Regions from separate parts of the Pseudomonas sp. NPDC099000 genome, predicted to be linked through region 3. Evidence: predicted binding sites of a transcription regulator. Region 3 holds the regulator's gene; each other region holds the start of a gene.
The links. Region 3 encodes FliA, which starts transcription of late flagellar genes. Its sites were predicted from a motif close to CTAAAGTTTNNNNNNNNNNNGCCGNTAA; they were not measured.

Region 1 (6,899 bases), on a different contig from region 3:
CCAGTTGCAGCCTGCTGCCCGCGAGCATTGCCATGTGGCCTCGTGGCGCGAAGGCAGTTTATTGCTGATCGTGACTGACGGTCATTGGGCCACCCGCCTGCGTTACCAGCAAAAGCGTCTGCAACGCCAGTTACAGATGTTCGACGAATTCGCCAGCCTGACGCGGATTCTGTTCAAAGTGCAGCCCCCCACCGTTCAGCAAGGGGCGGCGGGGCATACCATCAGTTTGTCGACCGATGCGGGCGCGACCATTCAGGCCACGGCCGATGGCATCAGCGATCCGAATCTGCGAGCGGCGCTGGAACGCCTTGCGGCGCACGCCAAACCCAAGGAATGACATAGAACCCTGTACCGATCGTTCCCACGCTCTGCGTGGGAACGCCTCTTGTGACGCTCTGCGTCACGCTTTGGGACGCGGAGCGTCCCGAGCTGCATTCCCACGCAGAGCGTGGGAACTATCAATTGTGCCCACTCACTAGCGGCGTTTGCTGCCGCCGAGCAGTGAGCCCATCAGTCCGCGTACCAGCTGCCGTCCCAATTGATTGGCCGCCTGTCGCATCGCCGATTTCAGCGCCTGCCCCGCCGCCGTGCCGAGGAACTCTCCGGCCTTGTCGGTAAAGCTTGGCTCTTCGGCGGCCGGTTTGCCGGGAGCGGCCTCAGCCTCAGGCCCCAACCCTTTGCGCCCCATCAATATTTCATACGCCGATTCCCGATCAACCGGCTTGTCATAACGCCCCTTGAACGGCGACCCGGCGATCAGCATCGTGCGCTCGGTTTCGGTCAACGGCCCGATCCGCGATTGCGGCGGTGCAACCAGCACACGCTGGACCATCTCCGGCGTGCCCTTGTCTTGCAAGGTGCCGACCAGCGCCTCGCCGATCCCCAGTTCGGTCAACACCGACAAAGCATCGAACGCCGGGTTCGGCCGGAAGCCTTCCGCCACCGCGCGCAGGGACTTCTGCTCCTTGGCGGTGAAGGCGCGCAAACCGTGCTGGATACGCAGGCCGAGCTGCGCCAGCACGTCATCCGGCAAGTCGCCCGGCGATTGCGTGACGAAATACACGCCCACGCCTTTCGAGCGAATCAGCCGCACCACCTGCTCCAGGCGATCCTGCAAAGCCTTGGGCGTGCCAGCGAACAATAAATGCGCTTCGTCGAAAAACAGCGCCAGCAGCGGTTTGTCCGAATCGCCCCGCTCCGGCAGTTGCTCGAACAACTCGGCCAGCAACCACAGCAGGAACGTCGCATACACCTTCGGCGCTTCGTGGACCAGACGACTGGCATCCAGCAAATGGATGCGCCCACGGCCGTCAGCCGTTGGTTGCAGAATGTCTTCGAGTTGCAGCGCCGGCTCACCGAACAGCGCTTCGGCGCCTTGTTGTTCCAGGGTCGCCAGACGCCGCAACAGCGCCTGACTGGAACCGGTGGTCATCAACGCCGCGTCGTCCCCCAACAATTCAGGGTTGTCACGCAGGTGATTGAGCAGCGCCTTCAGATCCTTGAGGTCAAGCAGCAACAGCCCTTCGCGGTCCGCCACCTTGAACGCGGCATAGAGCGCCGACTGCTGACTGTCGGTCAACTCCAGCAGGCTGCCTATCAGCAACGGCCCCATTTCGCTCAAGGTGGTGCGCAATGGATGACCGGACTGACCGTGAATGTCCCACAGGGTGACCGGATAAGCCGCAGGCTTGTGGTTGAGCCACGGCATCCCGGCGATCCGCTCGGCGACCTTGCCCTGCGGGTTGCCGGCGGCGCCAAGGCCACACAGGTCGCCCTTGATGTCTGCCGCAAACACCGCCACGCCAGCATCGCTGAAGGCTTCGGCCAGACGCTGCAACGTGACGGTTTTACCGGTCCCGGTAGCGCCCGCGACCAGACCGTGACGGTTCGCCAGGCGCATGGCCTGGGCGATAGGCTGGCCGGCAAGGTCGGCGCCGATAACGAGTTGCAATGAGTCAGGCATTTTGTCACCCATGGTTAATCTTTGATCCTGCACGGCCGATACAAATTGTTGTGAGACCAATCCGAAAATAGCGTCGGTAATTCCCTAAGGAAAGGATGGAAATATCAGCTTTTTTTCAACATTGCCCATTTTGCGTGCCTTTATAAAAGCACGCTCAGGACATTAAGACCTTAGCGGACCCCCAAGCCATGAACAAAAACCTGCGCTTCAGCCATAAAATTTTGCTTGCCGCCGCCCTCATCGTCATTGCCGCCTTCGCCTCGTTCACACTGTACAACGACTACCTGCAGCGCAACGCCATTCGCGAAGACCTGGACAGTTACCTCAATGAGATGGGAGACGTCACTGCCAACAGCATCCAGACCTGGCTGGCCGGCCGAATCCTGCTGATCGACAACCTCGCTCAAAACATAGCCGTCAATCCTGAACAGTCCAACGTCGCCAGTCTGCTTGAGCAGAAAGCCCTGACGTCGACCTTCATGGCGTCCTACCTGGGCGATGCCACCGGCCACTTCACCATCCGCCCGGATGCGAAGATGCCCGATGGCTTCGACCCACGGGTTCGCCCTTGGTACAAAGGCGCCGAAAGCAGCAGCACCGCCACCCTGACCGAACCCTACATCGACGCGGCGACCGGCCAAACCATCATCTCGATCGCCACCGCCTCGAAAAAGGCCGGGCAAAGCGTCGGCGTGGTAGGCGGCGACCTGAGCCTGCAAACCCTGATCGACACCCTCAGCGCCCGCGACTTCGGCGGCATGGGTTACGCGTTTCTGGTCAGCGCCGACGGCAAGATCCTGGTGCACCCGGACAAAGCCCTGGTGATGAAGTCCCTGAGCGAGGCGTTCCCGAAAAGCACCCCACGCATCAGCAGCGACTTCAGTGAAGTGGAGGTGGACGGCAAAACCCGCATCGTCACCTTCACCGCGATCAAAGGCCTGCCATCGGTCAACTGGTACATCGGCCTGTCGGTCGATAAAGACAAAGCCTTCTCGATGCTCAGCGAATTCCGCGCCTCGGCGGTCGTCGCGACCATCATCGCCGTAGCGATCATCATCGCCCTGCTGGGCATGTTGATCCGCATCCTGATCCAGCCGCTGCACGTCATGACCCGCGCCATGGAAGACATCGCCGACGGTGAAGGCGACCTCACCAAACGTCTGACCATCGTCAACAACGACGAATTCGGCGTCCTCGGCACCGCGTTCAACCGTTTTGTGGAACGGATTCACGGTTCGATCCGTGAAGTGTCCTCGGCCACCGGCCAGGTCAACGAGGTTGCCTTGCGTGTGGTCGCCGCGTCGAATTCGTCGATGTTCAACTCCGACCAACAGGCTTCGCGCACCAGCAGCGTGGCCGCGGCGATCAACCAGCTCGGTGCCGCTGCTCAGGAAATCGCCCGTAACGCAGCGCAAGCATCCAGTCAGGCCAGCGATGCCCGCAGCCTGGCCGAAGATGGTCAGCAAGTGGTGGATCGCAGCATTGTCGCGATGAATCAGCTGTCGAGCATGCTCAGCGCCTCGAGCACCAACATCGAATCGCTGAACAGCAAAACCGTGAACATCGGGCAGATTCTTGAAGTGATCACCAGCATCTCCCAGCAAACCAACCTGCTGGCGCTGAACGCGGCCATCGAAGCGGCACGTGCCGGTGAAGCTGGACGTGGTTTTGCCGTGGTGGCTGACGAGGTTCGCAACCTGGCGCATCGCACTCAAGAATCGGCGCAACAGGTGCAGACCATGATCGAGGAGCTGCAAGTCGGCGCCCGTGAATCCGTCAGCACCATGAGCGACAGCCAGCGCCACAGCCAGGACAGCGTCGAAATCGCCAACCTCGCGGGCGAGCGCTTGAACAGCGTGACGTTGCGTATCGGTGAGATTGACGGGATGAACCAGTCGGTGGCGACGGCGACCGAGGAACAGACGGCGGTGGTGGAGTCGATCAATGTCGACATTACCGAGATCAATACGCTGAACCAGGAAGGCGTGGAGAACTTGCAGTCGACGTTGCGGGCGTGTTCGGATCTGGAGCAGCAGGCGGCTCGCCTTAAGCAATTGGTAGGTAGTTTCCGTATTTAGTGTCTGAACCGGCCTCTTCGCGGGCAAGCCTCGCTCCTACAGGTTCACACGAATCCTTGTAGGAGCGAGGCTTGCCCGCGAAGGCGGTCTGTAACACACCGCAAAAACCTCGCCGGATCCCCCCGCCACAAAACCCCAACCGAACATCTATCCTTCATTAAGGTCAACCAAGGGAGAACAACGGACTGGAGGGATGCTCACTGTGCATATCGCGGACATAACCATGTTCTACGCCCCGGCCAGCGGTGGCGTGCGCACGTATCTGGATGCCAAGCACCGTCGCCTGGGCATCAAGCCAGGCATTCGCCACAGTTTGCTGATTCCGGGGGCACACCTGAGTGAACAGGATGGCGTCTATACAGTTCCTGCCCCAGCCCTGCCCTTCGGCAAGGGTTATCGTTTTCCCCTCCGCCTGGCGCCATGGCGAAATGTCCTGCAAGACTTACAGCCCGATCTGATCGAAGTCGGCGACCCTTACCTCACCGCCTGGGCCGCTCTGGACGCGCGCCGGCAATTGGATGTGCCGGTGATCGGGTTTTACCACTCGGACCTGCCACTGCTGGTCAGCAACCGTATGGGCAATTGGGTGACCCCGAATGTCGAGGCCTATGTGAGCAAGCTATATGGCAACTTCGACCGGGTGCTGGCGCCGAGTCAGGTCATGGCCGACAAATTGATCGGTCTTGGCGTGAAGAATGTGTTTGTGCAGCCGTTGGGCGTCGACCTTCAAACGTTCAATCCCGAAGCAAGGGACAGCGGCCTGCGGGCCGAACTGGGCATCGATGAAAACACCCATCTGCTGATCTTCGCCGGCCGGGGTTCCAAGGAAAAGAACCTGCCGGTCCTGCTCAGTTGCATGAAACGCCTGGGGCCTCGTTATCACTTGCTTCTAGTCGGCTCGTCGATGCCCGCCGCGGTGCCGGACAATGTGACCGTCGTTGATGAGTTCTGCCCGGCCACGCAAGTTGCGCGGTTAATGGCCAGCGCCGACGCACTGCTGCATGCCGGCGATCAGGAAACCTTCGGCCTGGTGATCCTCGAAGCCATGGCCAGCGGCATTCCGGTCGTGGCGGTGGCAGCCGGGGCCTTCGAGGAAATCGTCACCGATCAATGCGGTTTGCTCTGCGCGCCGAACAATCCCCTGGCTATGGCCAACGCTGTTCGTGAGTTGTTCAGTCAGGGCAGCGCCGCCCTGGGCAAACGCGCCCGCAGCCATGTTGAACAGCATTACGCCTGGGACACCGTGGTCAACAGCCTGCTGGGGCACTATCACGCCGTGCTCGGCAGCCACTGGCCGCTGATCGCCAATGGTTGATCCCATGAACCCGCCCAGCCTGTTACTCGTGCTGCACGACGTTGCGCCGCAGACCTGGGCCGATTATCAGCCTTTTGTCGAAGCCGTCGATGCCTTGGGCGAGGTGCCGATGACCTGGCTGGTGGTGCCAAATTTCCACAAGCATAACGACCTGGACGAGCATCCCGGGTTTCGTCGGTGGCTGACCAGCCGGGTCGCCCGAGGTGACGAACTGGCATTGCACGGCTACTTTCATTGCGATGAATCCCCCCCTCCCAGCAATCCCAGAGACTGGTTCATGCGTCGGATTTACACCCACGAAGGCGAGTTCTACAACCTGTCGCAAGCCGCCGCCCTCGCCCGCCTGCGTGCGGGAATCGAAGTGTTCCATCGCTATCAATGGCCGCTGGAAGGCTTCGTCGCCCCGGCCTGGTTGATGAGCGACGGCACTCGGCAGGCGTTACGCCAGTTACCGCTGGGCTACACCAGCGATTCACAGCATCTCTATCGGCTGCCGGATTTCACTGCCATCGATGCGCCCGGGCTGGTCTGGAGTGCGCGCAGCGCCTGGCGCCGGGGCCTGTCGAAACTCGTCAGCGATCAGCGTGAACAGCGTTGGCGGCAAGCACCGGTGATTCGACTTGGCCTGCACCCGGTGGACATGCGCCATGGATTTTCGCGCAATTACTGGCTGCAAACCCTCAAGCGCTTGCTCGATGAGGGGCGAGTGCCGATGACCAAGGCCCAGTGGCTCTCTTTGCGCAGTGATCGTCTCGGTCGCGCCGCATGAGCCGGGGAATTCTACTGTTTATCGCCCTGCTCGCCGCGGTGCTGATTCCGTTGTTGCTGGGCGGCAACCAGACATGGTCGCGGCTGCAAAATTTCCCGTTGAATGAATTGCTGATCATGTTCGGCATGATCTTGCTGTGCTGGGTGGTGAACACCCTGCGCTTGCGCCTGCTGCTGGGTGATCAATGCGACAAGGTCGGCCGAGTGAAAAGCCTCGGCGTGGTGATGGCCGCCGAGTTCGCCTACTGCGCCACACCCGGCGGCAGTGGCGGCCCGCTGACCATCATGGCGCTGCTCGCGCGCAACGGCGTGCGCCCGGCAAGGGGCAGCGCGGTGTTCGCCATGGACCAACTCAGCGACCTGCTGTTTTTTCTCTGCGCGTTGATCGGGATTCTGATTTATGCGTTGTTCCAGCACCTCAGCGAACGCCTGGAATGGCTGCTGATCGTCAGCGCCATCTCGATGTTCGGCGGGTTGCTCAGCTGCGTGGTGGTGGCGCGCTACCATCGATTGCTGATTCGCCTGAGCGGGCGTTTGCTCGTTCGCCTCAACGTCAAAGGCACTACGCGCCTGCGCTGGGCACGCAAGCTCCTGCATTTCCTGGCGGCGTTCACTGACACGCTGAAATTGCCCGTTCTGACGTTGATCAAGGTGTTTGCCCTGACCTGCGTGCATTGGCTCCTGCGGTATAGCGTGCTGTATCTGGCGTTGCGCGGGCTCGGGGCAGACTTGCAGTGGGCCTGGTGCTTTCTGATCCAGATGCTGTCGCTGAGTG
Region 2 (6,899 bases), on a different contig from region 3:
AGGTATCGACGACCGCTGTGTCGGTCTGCGCGACCACCGAGCGGCCCACCAGCGAAGACGCTTGCAGCGCTTGCGACGAGTTGTAGTTGCCGGCAATGCCGCTGACCGTTTCGTTCAGCGTGGTGATGCCTTCCAGGCTACTGAACTGCGCCAACTGGGCCACGAACTCGCCGTTGTCTTGCGGTTCCAGCGGGTTCTGGTTTTTCAGCTGGGTGACCAGCAATTGCAGGAACGCATCCTTGCCCAACGCCTTCTTGCCTGTAGCGCTGTTGGTCGCCGCGGCCAGACCGTCAGCACTGGCATTGGTCTTGACCGAAGAGTTGGCCAGGACGTCCTTGATGCTCACACCGCTGGTGGTATCGGTAACACTCATCTGAGTCGCCCCTTATCACTGACCGAGGGTCAGGACCTTCTGCATCATGGTTTTGGCGGTGTTCATCATTTCGGCGTTGGTCTGGAACGAGCGACTGGCAGAAATCATGTCGGCCATTTCTTCGACGACGTTGACGTTCGGGTAGTAGACGTAGCCCTTGGCATCGGCGGCCGGATGATTCGGCTCGTAGCGCGCGTCAAGGTTGCTCTGGTCTTCGACCACGCCCAGCACTTGCACGCCTTGACCGGCGGCGTCCTGGTTCTGGAACAGCGAATCGCTGCCGCCGCTCTGGCCGCCCTGGAACATGGTGGCGAACACCGGGTGACGGGCGCGATAGGTCTGGTCGATGCTCGAGGAGACGGTTTCGGCGTTGGCGATGTTCGAGGCCACGGTGTTCAAGCGCGTGGTCTGCGCACTCATGCCGCTACCGGCAATGTTGAAAACACTGGATAGAGACATGAATTACTCTCCGCGCAGGGCTGACATCAGCCCTTTGAATTTGCTGTTGAGCAGGGTGAAGCTGGCCTGGAAGCCGACGGCGTTTTCCGCGTAGTTCGACTGTTCCAGTTGGGCGTCCACGGTGTTCTGGTCGATCGACGGCTGCATCGGCGTGCGATACATCAGCGACTCGTCGCCATTGCCCAGGCCTTCGGCCTCGATATGGCGGTTGTTGGTCATGTTCAAGGCAAACGTGCCACCCTTGGTTTTCTCGTTCTGTGCGGCCAGCACTTTGGAGAACTCCAGGTCCCGAGCCTTGTAGTTCGGGGTGTCGGCGTTGGCGATGTTGTTGGCCAGGACTTCGGCACGCTGAGCGCGGAAGCCCAGGGCTTGTTCGTGGATACCGAGCGCTTTATCGAAGCTGATGCTCATGTCGGGAAACCTTCGGGTGACCTGATTTTTCGTAACAGAGACATAGCAAGTGGCGTGCCAATTCAAAAAAGCCCGGAAACCGGGGCTTTGCGGGCGGTGGCAAGGCGGCAATGCCAGAAAAGCGGCAACCGATTTCCGCCGCCTGCCGCTTTTCTGCCGCTTATCACCCTCCAAAGATCACCACCATCCCCTGTGGCGAGGGGGCTTGCTCCCGTTCGGCTGCGAAGCAGTCGTAAATGCGATTTAACTTTGAAATGCCGGGGCCGCTTCGCGACCCAACGGGGGCAAGCCCCCTCGCCACAGGGCCCGCTCCCACAGGGGTATGTGGTGTTGGTGAGATGTTGGCAGGCAAAAAAAAACGGGAGCCGCTGGGGCTCCCGTTTTTTGATGCGGCCAACGAATCACTTCGCCTGGTAGATGATCCCCGGGCTGCACTGGACCATCTGGTAATGATCCGGCAATCCGTTCAGCGCTTCGGAGGCGCCGAGGAACAGATAACCGCCCGGCTTGAGCGTGCTGTGAATGCGCAACAGGATGTCTTTCTTCACCTCGGCGGAGAAGTAGATAAGCACGTTGCGGCAGAACACGATGTCGAACTTGCCCAGGGCCGCGTAGCTGTCCAGCAGGTTGAACGAGCGAAACTCCACGCGGCTCTTGATCGGCGCCTTGATGGCCCAGCGTCCAGGCCCCTTGGGGTCGAAGTAACGCTGAAGGCGCTCGGGCGACAGACCACGGCCGATGGCCAGGCTGTCGTACTCGCCGGTCTTGCAGTTGGTCAGCATGGTGCCGGACAAGTCGGTCGCGACAATTTGCGCGCCCATCTTCAACTGGCCCATGTTGACGCGCTCGAACTCATCGATCGACATCGACAGCGAATACGGTTCCTGACCCGACGAGCACGCCGCCGACCAGATCCGCAGGCGCTGGCCGGGGGCCGCCTTGATCGCTTCGGGCAATACCTTGTTCTTCAAGACTTCAAACGGATAGGTGTCACGAAACCACAGGGTTTCGTTAGTGGTCATGGCATCCACCACCATCTCGCGCAAACCGCTGCGCGGCTGGGTCTGGATGCGCTGAACCAGCTCACCCAGGGACTTGATGCCTTGCTGCTCCATCAGTTTGTTGAGACGGCTCGAGACCAGGTACTGCTTGTTTTCACCGAGCAAAATGCCACAGGCTTTTTCCAGGAACACCCGGAACTGTTCGAAATCCAAATTACCCGTAGACAAAGATGCCGCCTCTTAAATCGTGTTAACCACCAGGGGCAGAAGGCCCCTAGCTGATGTCTGCTGCTTTGATCCGGTCGACTACCCGGGATGCCAGGTCATCAGGACGGAATTTGGCAAGGAAGTCATCCGCGCCGACTTTCTTGACCATTGCCTGATTGAATACACCCGACAACGAAGTATGCAGGATGATATGAAGCTTTTGCATGCGCGGGTCGTTGCGGATCTCGGCCGTCAGGGTGTATCCGTCCATTTCCGGCATCTCGATGTCGGAAATCATCATCAGGAACTCTTCTTCCGGCTTCTTGCCCTCATCGACCAGCTTGCGCAAGTAATCCAGCGCTTGCCTGCCGTCGTTCAACGCCACCACTTCGACGCCGACCGTCTGCAGGCAACGGGTCACCTGCTTGCGCGCCACCGACGAGTCATCGACCGTCAATACCCGCAACGACAGCGCCTTGTGCTGGGTTTCGACATCCACCACGCCGACCGAAATCGCTTCCGGTGTCGGCGCCACTTCCGCCAGCACTTTCTCGACGTCGATGATTTCGACTAACTGATTGTCGACCCGAGTCACAGCCGTCAGGTAATGATCGCGTCCCGTGCCCTTGGGTGGCGGATGAATCTCCTCCCAGTTCATGTTGACGATGCGCTCCACCGATCGCACCAGGAAACCCTGGGTCTTGGTGTTGTACTCCGTGATGATCACGAACGGGTTGCTTTGATCTTTAAGTGCGCCGGAGCCGGTCGCCATTGCCAGATCAAGAATCGGAATGGTCGCCCCCCGGATATTTGCCACACCGCACACGACAGGACTGGACTTGGGCATCAGGGTCAGTTTGGGGCATTGCAGCACTTCCCGAACCTTGAACACGTTGATCCCATACAGCTGCTGGCCGTCAAGACGGAACAACAACAGCTCAAGGCGATTCTGCCCAACCAGTTGCGTGCGCTGGTTTACTGCATCCATTACACCAGCCATGCACAGACTCCTACACCAACGCTTAAGTGTGTTGCGACGCTCATTCATTGCTAAACGGCACGGCGCTTGCTTTTTAACTCTTATGAACACAGAACCGACATTTTTCCGACGCCTGACATCAACCTTCCGCAAATTGCTTTGCGCGATGTCGGCCGTTTGCCTGTTCAACGCTGGCAGCCCTGCCCTTGCTGACGCGGTTACCTTGCCTGACATGCTTATCGGCGTCACTCAGGGCTTTCTTGAATTCACCGTAGAAGACTATTTGGCCACCAGTCAAACGGAAGGCCGCTACGAAATCGAGGTCAACCAGCTCGATCCGCGACTGCGCATGCCCATGTGCGACAAGGAATTGACAGCCACCCTGGAGAGCCCGGCGACCCCGATCGGGCGAGTCACGGTCAAGGTCCGCTGCGACAGCACATCCCCCTGGACAGTCTTCGTACCCGCTCAAGTCCGCCTGTTTCGGGACGTTGTCACGACCACCCGGCCGCTCAAACGCGCGGGGGTCATCGAGCCCGGCGACGTCATGTTGCGCGAGCGGGACATCAGCCTGATCAACCAGGGTTATTTCACCTCCCTGGAACAGGCTGTCGGGCAGAAACTTACCCGACCAACGGTCGCCAATCAGGTACTGACGCTGGTCCATCTCGAACAGGCGGAAGTCATCAGCAAGGGCGATCAAGTGGTGATTACCGCCCGCAGTGGTACGCTCAGTGTGCGTATGCCGGGCGAAGCCCTGTCCAACGGCGGCCTGCGTGAACAGATTCGAGTGAAAAACCTTAACTCCCAGCGGGTCATCAAGGCGCAAGTCATGGCGCCGGGCCAGGTGGAAGTGGCCATGTAGAACGATCTGTGGGTGAAAGATGGCGCGCCGCCCGGCTGTTCCCTAAACTGTGCCGCAGGCAGGACAAGCGCTGGCGCATGCAAGCTCATTGATAAATGGGCCTAAAGTTTTCGCAGGGATAGCCGAAAACATGGCAAGCGTCCAAATACCCAGAGGTTTTTATCATGGTCATCGATTTCAGCCGTTTGAACAGCTCCTCGTCACTTACCGGTAGTACGCGTACCAGCACCGCGAAGGAAACCGCCGAAACCGGCAAATCCGCGCCGCTGAATACCCCGGCCGAACAGGCCAGTACCGCCAAAAGCGGGGAATCGGTACACCTCAGCAATGAGGCTCAACAGTTGCAGAAGGTCACTGACAAGCTGCGCGATCAGCCTGCCGTCGACAACGCCCGCGTGGCCGAGTTGAAAGCAGCGATTGCCGATGGCAGCTATAAAGTCGACAGCAACCGTGTAGCCAGCAAACTGCTCAACTTCGAAGCCCAGCGCTAGGCCACGGCCTGCGCCAGGCTTTTGGACGCTTAAACCCCAAGGCCAGCCATGCACGACACTAATTTACTGCAACTGATCACCGACGACTTTGCTCCAGCGCAATACCTGCTGGAGTTACTGCAAACCGAGTCCCTCGCCTTGCACGGTCGCGATATGCCGCTGCTCGAAGATATTCTGGCGAAGAAACAGGCAATGATCATTCTGCTTGAACAGCATGGCCGCAAACGCAGCGAAATCCTCGCCAGCCTGAACCTGCCGACCGATCGCAGTGGCCTGGAGCAACTTGCCAGCCAGTCGAGCATTGGCGATCAATTGCTGGAACAGAGCGAGAAACTGACCGATCTGCTGGCTCAATGCCAGGCGGCCAACGTCAATAATGGCCAGTCGATCCTGGTCCAGCAGGCCGCCACGGCCAATCAGCTGAAAATCCTCACCGGCGGCGAACCACCAGCGCTTTACGATGCCCGCGGATCAACCTCCATGCTAGCGAAGCCGCGCCCGCTTAGTCAGGCTTGAGCCTGTTAATGAGCACGCTCTATCAAGACGCGTCACATGCTGGCAGTATGCTAGCAAGTCGCAGTCAAATTTTGTCTGGAGAATGATGAACCGTGTTCAATGCCTTAAACGCGGAAGATGCTCCGCAGCCACCCAAGGTGCTATCCACGCCGATGGAGATCGCCGGTAACCTGCGGCAGCTGCAAGAAAGCCATGACCCGCTGATCATCACGTTCCACGAACGCAGCCAGCGCTTCCAGAGCTATCTGGTGGACGTCGACCGTGACGGCAACAGGATTGCCCTGGACGAGATGGTGCCGCGCGATGGCGAACGCTATCTGCTGGCCGGCGAGCCATTTCGGGTTGAAGGCTTCCACGACGGCGTGCGCATTGCGTGGGAAAGCAACGGCCCGCTGACCATCGATGAGTCCGGTGATCGCTGCTACCGAGGCACCCTCCCCGATGAAGTGGTCTACCACCAACGCCGCAATGCCTTCCGGGCTGCATTGAAACTGGCACAACTGGTCGATGTCGAACTGGGCGGTGAAAAGCTCAAGTTCCCGATCAGAGGCAAGCTGCTGGACATCTCTGCCACGGGCTGCAAGTTGCGCTTCGAAGGTGACATCACCGCCCGGCTGCAATTGGGTCAGGTCTACGACCGCTTCGTCGCCAATCTGCCCTTTGGCAACATGACCGCACCGGTAGAACTGCGTTACCTGCACTTCGAAGAAAGAATCTCCACCACCTTCGCCGGCATCCGCTTTCACAACATGAGCGGACTGGTGCAGCGCCAGGTCGAACGGTTCGTCTATCAGCTCCAGCGTGAAGCACGCCGTTTCGACAAAGACGACATGTAATACGGCGCTTCAACAAAAAACGGGCAGTCCCTTGCGGTGACTGCCCGTTTTTTTATGCGCCGGTTTAAGGCCTGGCTTCGGTAAAGCTTTGCTCGCGACCCGCGTCCGGGTCATCTGGTGGTGGATCGGTTTCGGGATCCGGTTCGGGTTCAGGCGCAGGTTCCGGGTTGATCGGGTTTTGCATCTGATCCTGCACCACCTGCTCATCGACCCGTGGGTCAAGGCACGCCACCAGCGGCGAACTCGACATGCTGTCCGGCATGGCCACGTGATGCAGCGGCGCATCTTCGACCTGGTGCAGGTTGGTGACCGCTTTCGGGCGAATTCGCCACACCAGCACCAAGGCGAAGAAACTGAAGAAGGCATACAGCATGTGGCTGCCAAACAGCTTCATCAGGACCCCGGCCACCAACGGCCCGATACTGGCGCCAACGCCGTAAGTCACCAGCAACATCGCGGTCAGCGACACGCGACGATCACCTTCGACGTGGTCATTGGAGAATGCCACCGCCAGCGGATACAGGCAGAACATCACCAGCGAACAGAAGAACCCGGCGACAAACAGAACCTCCAGCGGCACCTGCTGCATGATGGCCAGCGGCAACGCGGTCAGGGCCAGGACTACCGCAAAACAGCGGATCAACAACGCCCGGTCATAACGGTCGGACAGCCACCCCAATGGCCACTGCACCACCAACCCGGCAAAAATGCAGCTACCCATGAACAGACCGACCTGCTCCGTGGACAACCCCTGCTGCGAG
Region 3 (6,899 bases):
GCCGAGGCCATCGCCAACAATGCTGCCAAGAGTCAAGATACTGCCGCTTTGGTGGCCGCGGTGCGCGTCGGCGTGTCCCGCGCCATCGTCCAAAGCATTGTAGGGACTGACTCCGAGCTACCAGTTATCACCCTGGAGCCAAGGTTGGAACAGATATTGCTCAATAGTCTTCAGAAGGCAGGACAAGGCTCGGAAGAGGGCGTTCTGCTGGAGCCAAGCATGGCTGAGAAACTGCAACGCTCGTTGATCGATGCGGCGCAGCGTCAGGAAATGCAAGGTCAACCGGTGATTCTGCTGGTAGCCGGTCCGGTTCGCGCGATGCTTTCGCGATTCGGCCGACTGGCAGTCCCGGGTTTGCATGTGTTGGCTTACCAGGAAATTCCTGACAACAAGCAAGTGACCATCGTTGCGACAGTAGGGCCCAACGGCTGAGGTAGTGGTTTATGCAAGTTAAGCGTTTTTTCGCCGCCGATATGCGTCAGGCCATGAAACTGGTTCGTGATGAGCTGGGCGCTGATGCCGCCATTATTGGCAATCGCCGGATCGCCGGTGGTGTCGAGCTGACGGCTGCCCTGGATTACAAATTGTCGGCGCTGGCCCCGCGTGTTCCGAACATGGAACTCGAGGATGAGCTGCGCAAGACTCAGTCGCGGATCGTCACCGCCCAGGCCGAATTGAGCCTGCGTGGCGAAGGCGAAACCGAAGGCGACAAGACCACCAATCGCCAGTTGTTCGCCGGCTTGCCGTTGACCGCCGCCGAGCCGCTGATCGAGCCGACGTATGCCGAACCTCGTCGCTCGGCACCAGCCCCGGCACCTGCCGCTGGCGGTGTTGATCCACGGGCGTTCGATTCGATGCGTTTTGAGCTCAACAGCCTGCGCGAACTGATGGAAGTACAACTCGGTTCCCTGGCCTGGAATCAGCTGCAAGGCAGCCGTCCAGCCCAGGCCAACCTTTGGCGTCGCCTGCAACGCATCGGCCTGTCCGGCCCGTTGTCCCGCGACTTGCTGGCGATGATTACCGACATTGACGAACCCCGTCAGGCCTGGCGCATGTTGCTGGCGCACCTGGCGCGGATGATTGCCACGCCGGAAGTCGAGCCGCTGGAAGAGGGCGGGGTGATTGCCATGGTCGGCCCGGCCGGCATGGGCAAGACCACCACCCTGGCCAAGCTCGCGGCCCGCTATGTGCTTAAATACGGCGCGCAAAACATCGCGCTGGTGAGCATGGACAGCTACCGTATCGGTGCTCAGGAACAATTGAAGACCCTGGGCCGGATCCTCAACGTGTCGGTAACCCACGTCGATCCGGGCCAATCGCTGGTGCAGGCGCTGGATCCCTTGCTGCGCAAACGCGTGGTGCTGATCGATACCGCGGGCCTTCAGGCCAGCGATCCAGCTCTGCGTATGCAGCTCGAAAGCCTGGCCGGTCGTGGCATCAAATCGAAAAATTATCTGGTTTTGGCAACCACCAGCCAGAAACAGGTTCTAACGGCCGCTTATCACAGTTACAAGCGTTGTGGGCTCGCTGGCTGCATCCTGACTAAACTGGATGAAACGGCAAGTCTGGGCGAGGTGTTGAGCCTGGCGATCAGTCATGAATTGCCGGTGGCTTACCTGACCGATGGCCCGCGTATTCCGGATGATTTGCATCTGCCGCGTCGTCATCAGTTGGTCAGTCGCGCCGTAAGCGTGCAAATGCAAGAAGAACCCAGCGAAGAAGCCATGGCTGACATGTTCGCTGATATTTACCACAGCCCGACCAAGCAGGTTGGCTGAGGTACTAATGAACAGTTTTTGTACCTACATCGATGGTCTGCCATGCATTGTTCAGTTATTGAGCGCGCAGCCAGTAATGTGGCCTCCGTCTATGCAAGACAAGGTAAAGAAATAACATGGGCAGCATGCATCCCGTACAGGTGATCGCGGTGACCGGCGGCAAAGGTGGCGTCGGGAAGACTAACGTGTCAGTGAACTTGTCCCTGGCTCTAGCTGAACTCGGCCGGCGCGTCATGCTGCTGGACGCCGATCTGGGGCTGGCGAACGTCGACGTCCTCTTGGGGCTGACACCCAAACGTACCCTGGCCGACGTGATCGAAGGCCGCTGTGAGCTGCGCGACGTTCTGTTGCAGGGCCCCGGCGGTATTCGCATCGTTCCGGCCGCGTCCGGCACACAGAGCATGGTTCATCTGAGCCCGGCCCAGCACGCCGGCCTGATCCAGGCTTTCAGCGATATCGGCGACAACCTCGACGTCTTGGTGATCGACACCGCTGCGGGTATTGGTGACTCGGTAGTCAGTTTCGTTCGCGCAGCGCAAGAAGTCTTGCTGGTGGTGTGCGACGAGCCGACCTCGATTACCGATGCCTACGCGCTGATCAAACTGCTGAACCGCGATTACGGCATGAACCGCTTCCGCGTCCTGGCCAACATGGCCCAGAGCCCGCAGGAAGGTCGCAACCTGTTCGCCAAGTTGACCAAGGTCACGGACCGCTTCCTCGACGTCGCCTTACAATACGTCGGTGCGGTGCCTTACGACGAAAGCGTGCGCAAGGCCGTGCAGAAGCAGCGCGCCGTCTACGAAGCCTTCCCGCGTTCCAAGTGCGCCCTGGCGTTCAAGGCGATCGCGCAGAAGGTCGACACCTGGCCGCTGCCTGCCAACCCGCGTGGGCACCTGGAGTTTTTCGTCGAGCGCCTCGTGCAACAGACCGCAGGACCCGTCCTATGACAGCCAGTGGCTACAACCTCTACAAGAAGTCGGCACGTGACGCGCAGTACGAGCTGATCGAGCGTTACGCGCCACTGGTCAAACGCATTGCTTACCACTTGCTGGCCCGTCTGCCGGCCAGTGTTCAGGTTGAAGACCTGATCCAGGCCGGGATGATCGGCCTGCTTGAAGTATCGACCAAATATGACGCCAGTAAAGGCGCGAGTTTCGAGACGTACGCGGGCATTCGAATCCGCGGCGCGATGCTCGATGAAGTACGCAAGGGGGACTGGGCGCCACGTTCGGTTCACCGCAATACCCGCATGGTCAGCGACGCAATTCGCTCGATTGAAGCTAAAACCGGTCGTGACGCTAAAGATCATGAGGTTGCGGCCGAACTCCAATTGAGTCTCGACGATTATTACGGGATTTTGAACGACACCCTGGGCAGCCGGTTATTCAGTTTCGACGATCTGTTGCAGGACGGCGAACACGAAGGGCTGCACGAGGATGGCGCGAGTGCACATCTGGAGCCGTCACGCGATCTGGAAGATGAACGCTTCCAGGCCGCGCTGGCGGACGCGATTGCCAATTTGCCGGAGCGTGAGCGACTGGTGTTGGCGCTGTACTACGACGAAGAGCTGAACCTCAAGGAAATCGGTGAGGTCCTGGGGGTCAGCGAATCGCGGGTCAGCCAGTTACATAGCCAGTGCGCGGCCCGTTTGCGGGGGCGTTTGGGGGAGTGGCGAGCGCGCTGAAGGCAGTGTGGGGACACTGCGAACGAGGCCGGTGGGGTGTTGAACTGCACCGGTCGCGATCTGTTGTGCTCCAGACAGTCATCGAATGCATTGCCGGATTGATTGAAATGGCGCGTCCAGGTGCTGGGCGCGTTTAAGACTGCTTGGAGGTCGAATTGGACAAGAACATGAAAATCCTCATCGTTGATGACTTCTCAACGATGCGGCGGATCATAAAAAACCTGTTGCGTGACCTTGGGTTCACCAACACGGTCGAGGCTGACGATGGCACTACTGCCATTCCGGTTCTCAACAGCGGGAGCATCGACTTTCTGGTAACGGACTGGAACATGCCTGGCATGACCGGTATCGATCTGCTACGTCACGTGCGCGCCGATGAAAAGCTCAAGCACCTGCCGGTGCTGATGGTGACTGCCGAAGCCAAGCGCGAGCAGATTATCGAAGCGGCCCAGGCCGGTGTTAACGGCTATGTGGTCAAACCCTTCACGGCCCAGGCGTTGAAAGAAAAAATCGAGAAGATTTTCGAACGCATCGGTTGATCCACTGCGCCACGGGGGAGCTATGGAGCATAAAGAATCTTCACTGGGCGATTTTGAATCGACCCTGAAAAAACACGCGGTCGAACTGGTCGAAAGCCTTGAAAAAGGCAGGTTCGGCGACGCTGTGCAACTTATCCATGAGCTCAATCAGACCCGTGACCGCGGCCTGTATCAGGAAGTGGGCAAGCTCACTCGCGAGCTGCATAGCGCGATCGTCAATTTCCAGATTGACCCGAACATGCCGCAAGCCGAGGAAGTGTCGCAGATCACGGACGCCACCGAGCGTCTGGGGTATGTGGTCAAGCTGACCGAGGCCGCCGCCAACCGCACCATGGACCTGGTGGAAAACGCCACGCCGCTGGTCAACAGCCTGAGCGAAGAAGCCCAGGCGTTGAGCACGGATTGGGGGCGGTTCATGCGTCGCGAAGTCGGGGCTGAAGAGTTCCGCGAACTGGCTCGGCGCGTCGACGGTTTCCTGACACGCAGCAGCGAAGACAATCGCACGGTGTCGAGCAACCTCAACGACATTCTGCTGGCCCAGGATTACCAGGACCTCACCGGTCAGGTGATCAAACGCGTGACCCAATTGGTCACCGAAGTTGAAAGCAACCTGCTCAAGCTCGTGCTCATGGCCAGCCAGGTAGACCGCTTTGCGGGTATCGAACATGACCGTGATGCGATGCTCGCTGAAAAAGATCCGCAAAAACATCTCTCTCAGGGTGAAGGTCCGCAGATTCATGCCGATAAAAGAGAAGACGTTGTGTCCGGTCAGGACGATGTGGACGATTTGTTATCCAGCCTAGGATTTTAGAGTTTTAGCATTTTAGGTTTTTTAGGTTTTTAGACCTCAGGAGCACCCCCTTAATGAGCTTCGGCGCCGATGAAGAGATCCTTCAGGATTTCCTGGTTGAGGCCGGCGAGATTCTAGAGCAACTGTCCGAACAGCTGGTCGAGCTGGAAAGCCGACCGGATGATGCGGACTTGCTCAATGCAATTTTTCGCGGTTTTCACACTGTAAAAGGGGGCGCCGGCTTCCTCCAGCTCAACGAGCTGGTGGAGTGCTGTCACATCGCCGAGAACGTGTTCGACATCCTGCGCAAGGGTGAGCGTCGCGTCGACTCGGAACTGATGGACGTGGTTCTCGAAGCGCTGGATGCGGTGAACAGCATGTTCACCGAAGTGCGCGAACGCAGCCCGATTACGGCTGCCACGCCTGAATTGCTCGCGGCATTGGCCCGTCTGGCCGAGCCGCAAACGGCTGATGAAGCCGCACCGGTTGCTGAAGTGGTTGAAGCACCCGCCGCTGAAGAATCGGGTGACATCACCGATAACGAATTCGAACAACTGCTGGATTCGCTGAACGCCGTCAAGGCTCAAGCCGAAGCGCCAGCCGTTGCTCCAGTGGCTGCTGCCGATTCGGCGGCCAGCGACGAAATCACCGATGCCGAGTTCGAGTCGTTGCTCGATCAACTGCACGGCAAAGGCCAGTTCGCTGTCGACGCAGTGGCAGCGCCCGCTGCACCGGCTGCCCCGAAAGCGGCAGGCGACAGCTCCGACATCACCGACGACGAATTCGAAGCATTGCTCGATCAGCTGCACGGCAAAGGCAACTTTGCTGTCGATGCGCTGGAATCGGCCATTGCTGCCGTACCTGCGCCGGCTGCGCCAACCGCTAAAGCGGCCGGCGGTGATCTGATCTCCGATCACGAGTTCGAATCGCTGCTCGACGAATTGCACGGCAAAGGCAAGTTCACCGAGGTTGGCACTGGCGCAGTGGTTTCTGCTCCTGTCGCCAAGGCGCCAGCACCGGCTGCGAAACCTGCGGCCAAAGCACCCGAGCCAAAAGCCGAAGCACCGAAACCGGCCGCTGCTGCCCCGGCCCGTGCCCCGTCTGCGCCGCCACCAGAAAAACCGGCCAGTGAAGCCGAGACCACCGTGCGGGTCGATACCGCGCGTCTCGACGAAATCATGAACATGGTCGGCGAACTGGTACTGGTGCGTAACCGCTTGGTCCGTCTGGGCCTCAATAGCGGTGACGAAGCCATGTCCAAAGCCGTGTCGAACCTCGACGTGGTCACGGCCGACCTGCAAACCGCGGTCATGAAGACCCGGATGCAACCGATCAAGAAAGTTTTCGGGCGCTTCCCGCGTCTGGTTCGCGACCTGGCTCGCCAGCTCAAGAAAGAGATCAACCTGGAGCTGGTCGGCGAAGAAACCGACCTCGACAAGAACCTCGTCGAGGCCCTGGCCGACCCGCTGGTCCACTTGGTGCGCAACTCGGTCGATCACGGCATTGAAGAGCCGGCCGAGCGCGAAGCGATGGGTAAGCCTCGCAGCGGCAAGGTGATCCTGTCCGCTGAACAGGAAGGCGACCACATCCTGCTGTCCATCTCCGATGACGGCAAGGGCATGGACGCTGATGTTCTGCGCGGTATTGCCGTGAAGAAAGGCTTGATGGACAAGGATGCCGCGGATCGCCTCAGCGAGTCCGACTGCTTCAACCTGATCTTCGCACCGGGTTTTTCGACCAAGACCGAAATTTCCGATGTCTCCGGACGCGGCGTGGGCATGGACGTGGTGAAAACCAAAATCGCCCAGCTCAACGGCACCATCAATATTTATTCGACCAAGGGCAAGGGCTCGAAGATCGTCATCAAGGTCCCGTTGACCCTGGCGATCATGCCGACGCTGATGGTCATGCTCGGCAACCAGGCGTTTGCGTTCCCGCTGGTGAACGTCAACGAGATCTTCCACCTCGACCTGTCGCGCACCAACGTGGTGGACGGCCAGGAAGTGGTGATCGTGCGGGACAAGGCACTGCCATTGTTCTACCTCAAGCGCTGGCTGGTCAGCTCCGCCGCTCACGAAGAGCAGCGCGAGGGCCATGTGGTGATCCTT

Region 1: ACIQV9_RS09600 (methyl-accepting chemotaxis protein) is a predicted target of FliA. The motif match lies at 1,978-2,005, and genes of this name have one in related genera.
Region 2: flgM (flagellar biosynthesis anti-sigma factor FlgM) is a predicted target of FliA. The motif match lies at 4,397-4,424, and genes of this name have one in related genera.

What each region holds. Positions count from the first base shown of each region.
Region 1 is NZ_JBIWAF010000005.1:259,329-266,227, reverse strand. It holds gene ACIQV9_RS09610 (DUF721 domain-containing protein) at 1-337, shown strand, start outside; gene ACIQV9_RS09605 (helicase HerA-like domain-containing protein) at 476-1,963, opposite strand; gene ACIQV9_RS09600 (methyl-accepting chemotaxis protein) at 2,152-4,041, shown strand; gene ACIQV9_RS09595 (glycosyltransferase family 4 protein) at 4,235-5,356, shown strand; gene ACIQV9_RS09590 (DUF2334 domain-containing protein) at 5,349-6,125, shown strand; gene ACIQV9_RS09585 (YbhN family protein) at 6,122-6,899, shown strand, end outside.
Region 2 is NZ_JBIWAF010000025.1:76,759-83,657, reverse strand. It holds gene flgD (flagellar hook assembly protein FlgD) at 1-373, opposite strand, end outside; gene flgC (flagellar basal body rod protein FlgC) at 389-832, opposite strand; gene flgB (flagellar basal body rod protein FlgB) at 836-1,243, opposite strand; gene cheR (protein-glutamate O-methyltransferase CheR) at 1,645-2,472, opposite strand; gene ACIQV9_RS23380 (chemotaxis protein CheV) at 2,519-3,451, opposite strand; gene flgA (flagellar basal body P-ring formation chaperone FlgA) at 3,534-4,295, shown strand; gene flgM (flagellar biosynthesis anti-sigma factor FlgM) at 4,460-4,786, shown strand; gene ACIQV9_RS23365 (flagella synthesis protein FlgN) at 4,835-5,302, shown strand; gene ACIQV9_RS23360 (flagellar brake protein) at 5,395-6,138, shown strand; gene ACIQV9_RS23355 (MFS transporter) at 6,203-6,899, opposite strand, start outside.
Region 3 is NZ_JBIWAF010000003.1:419,205-426,103, forward strand. It holds gene flhA (flagellar biosynthesis protein FlhA) at 1-432, shown strand, start outside; gene flhF (flagellar biosynthesis protein FlhF) at 444-1,778, shown strand; gene fleN (flagellar synthesis regulator FleN) at 1,895-2,725, shown strand; gene fliA (RNA polymerase sigma factor FliA) at 2,722-3,462, shown strand; gene ACIQV9_RS06575 (chemotaxis response regulator CheY) at 3,630-4,001, shown strand; gene ACIQV9_RS06580 (protein phosphatase CheZ) at 4,024-4,812, shown strand; gene ACIQV9_RS06585 (chemotaxis protein CheA) at 4,866-6,899, shown strand, end outside.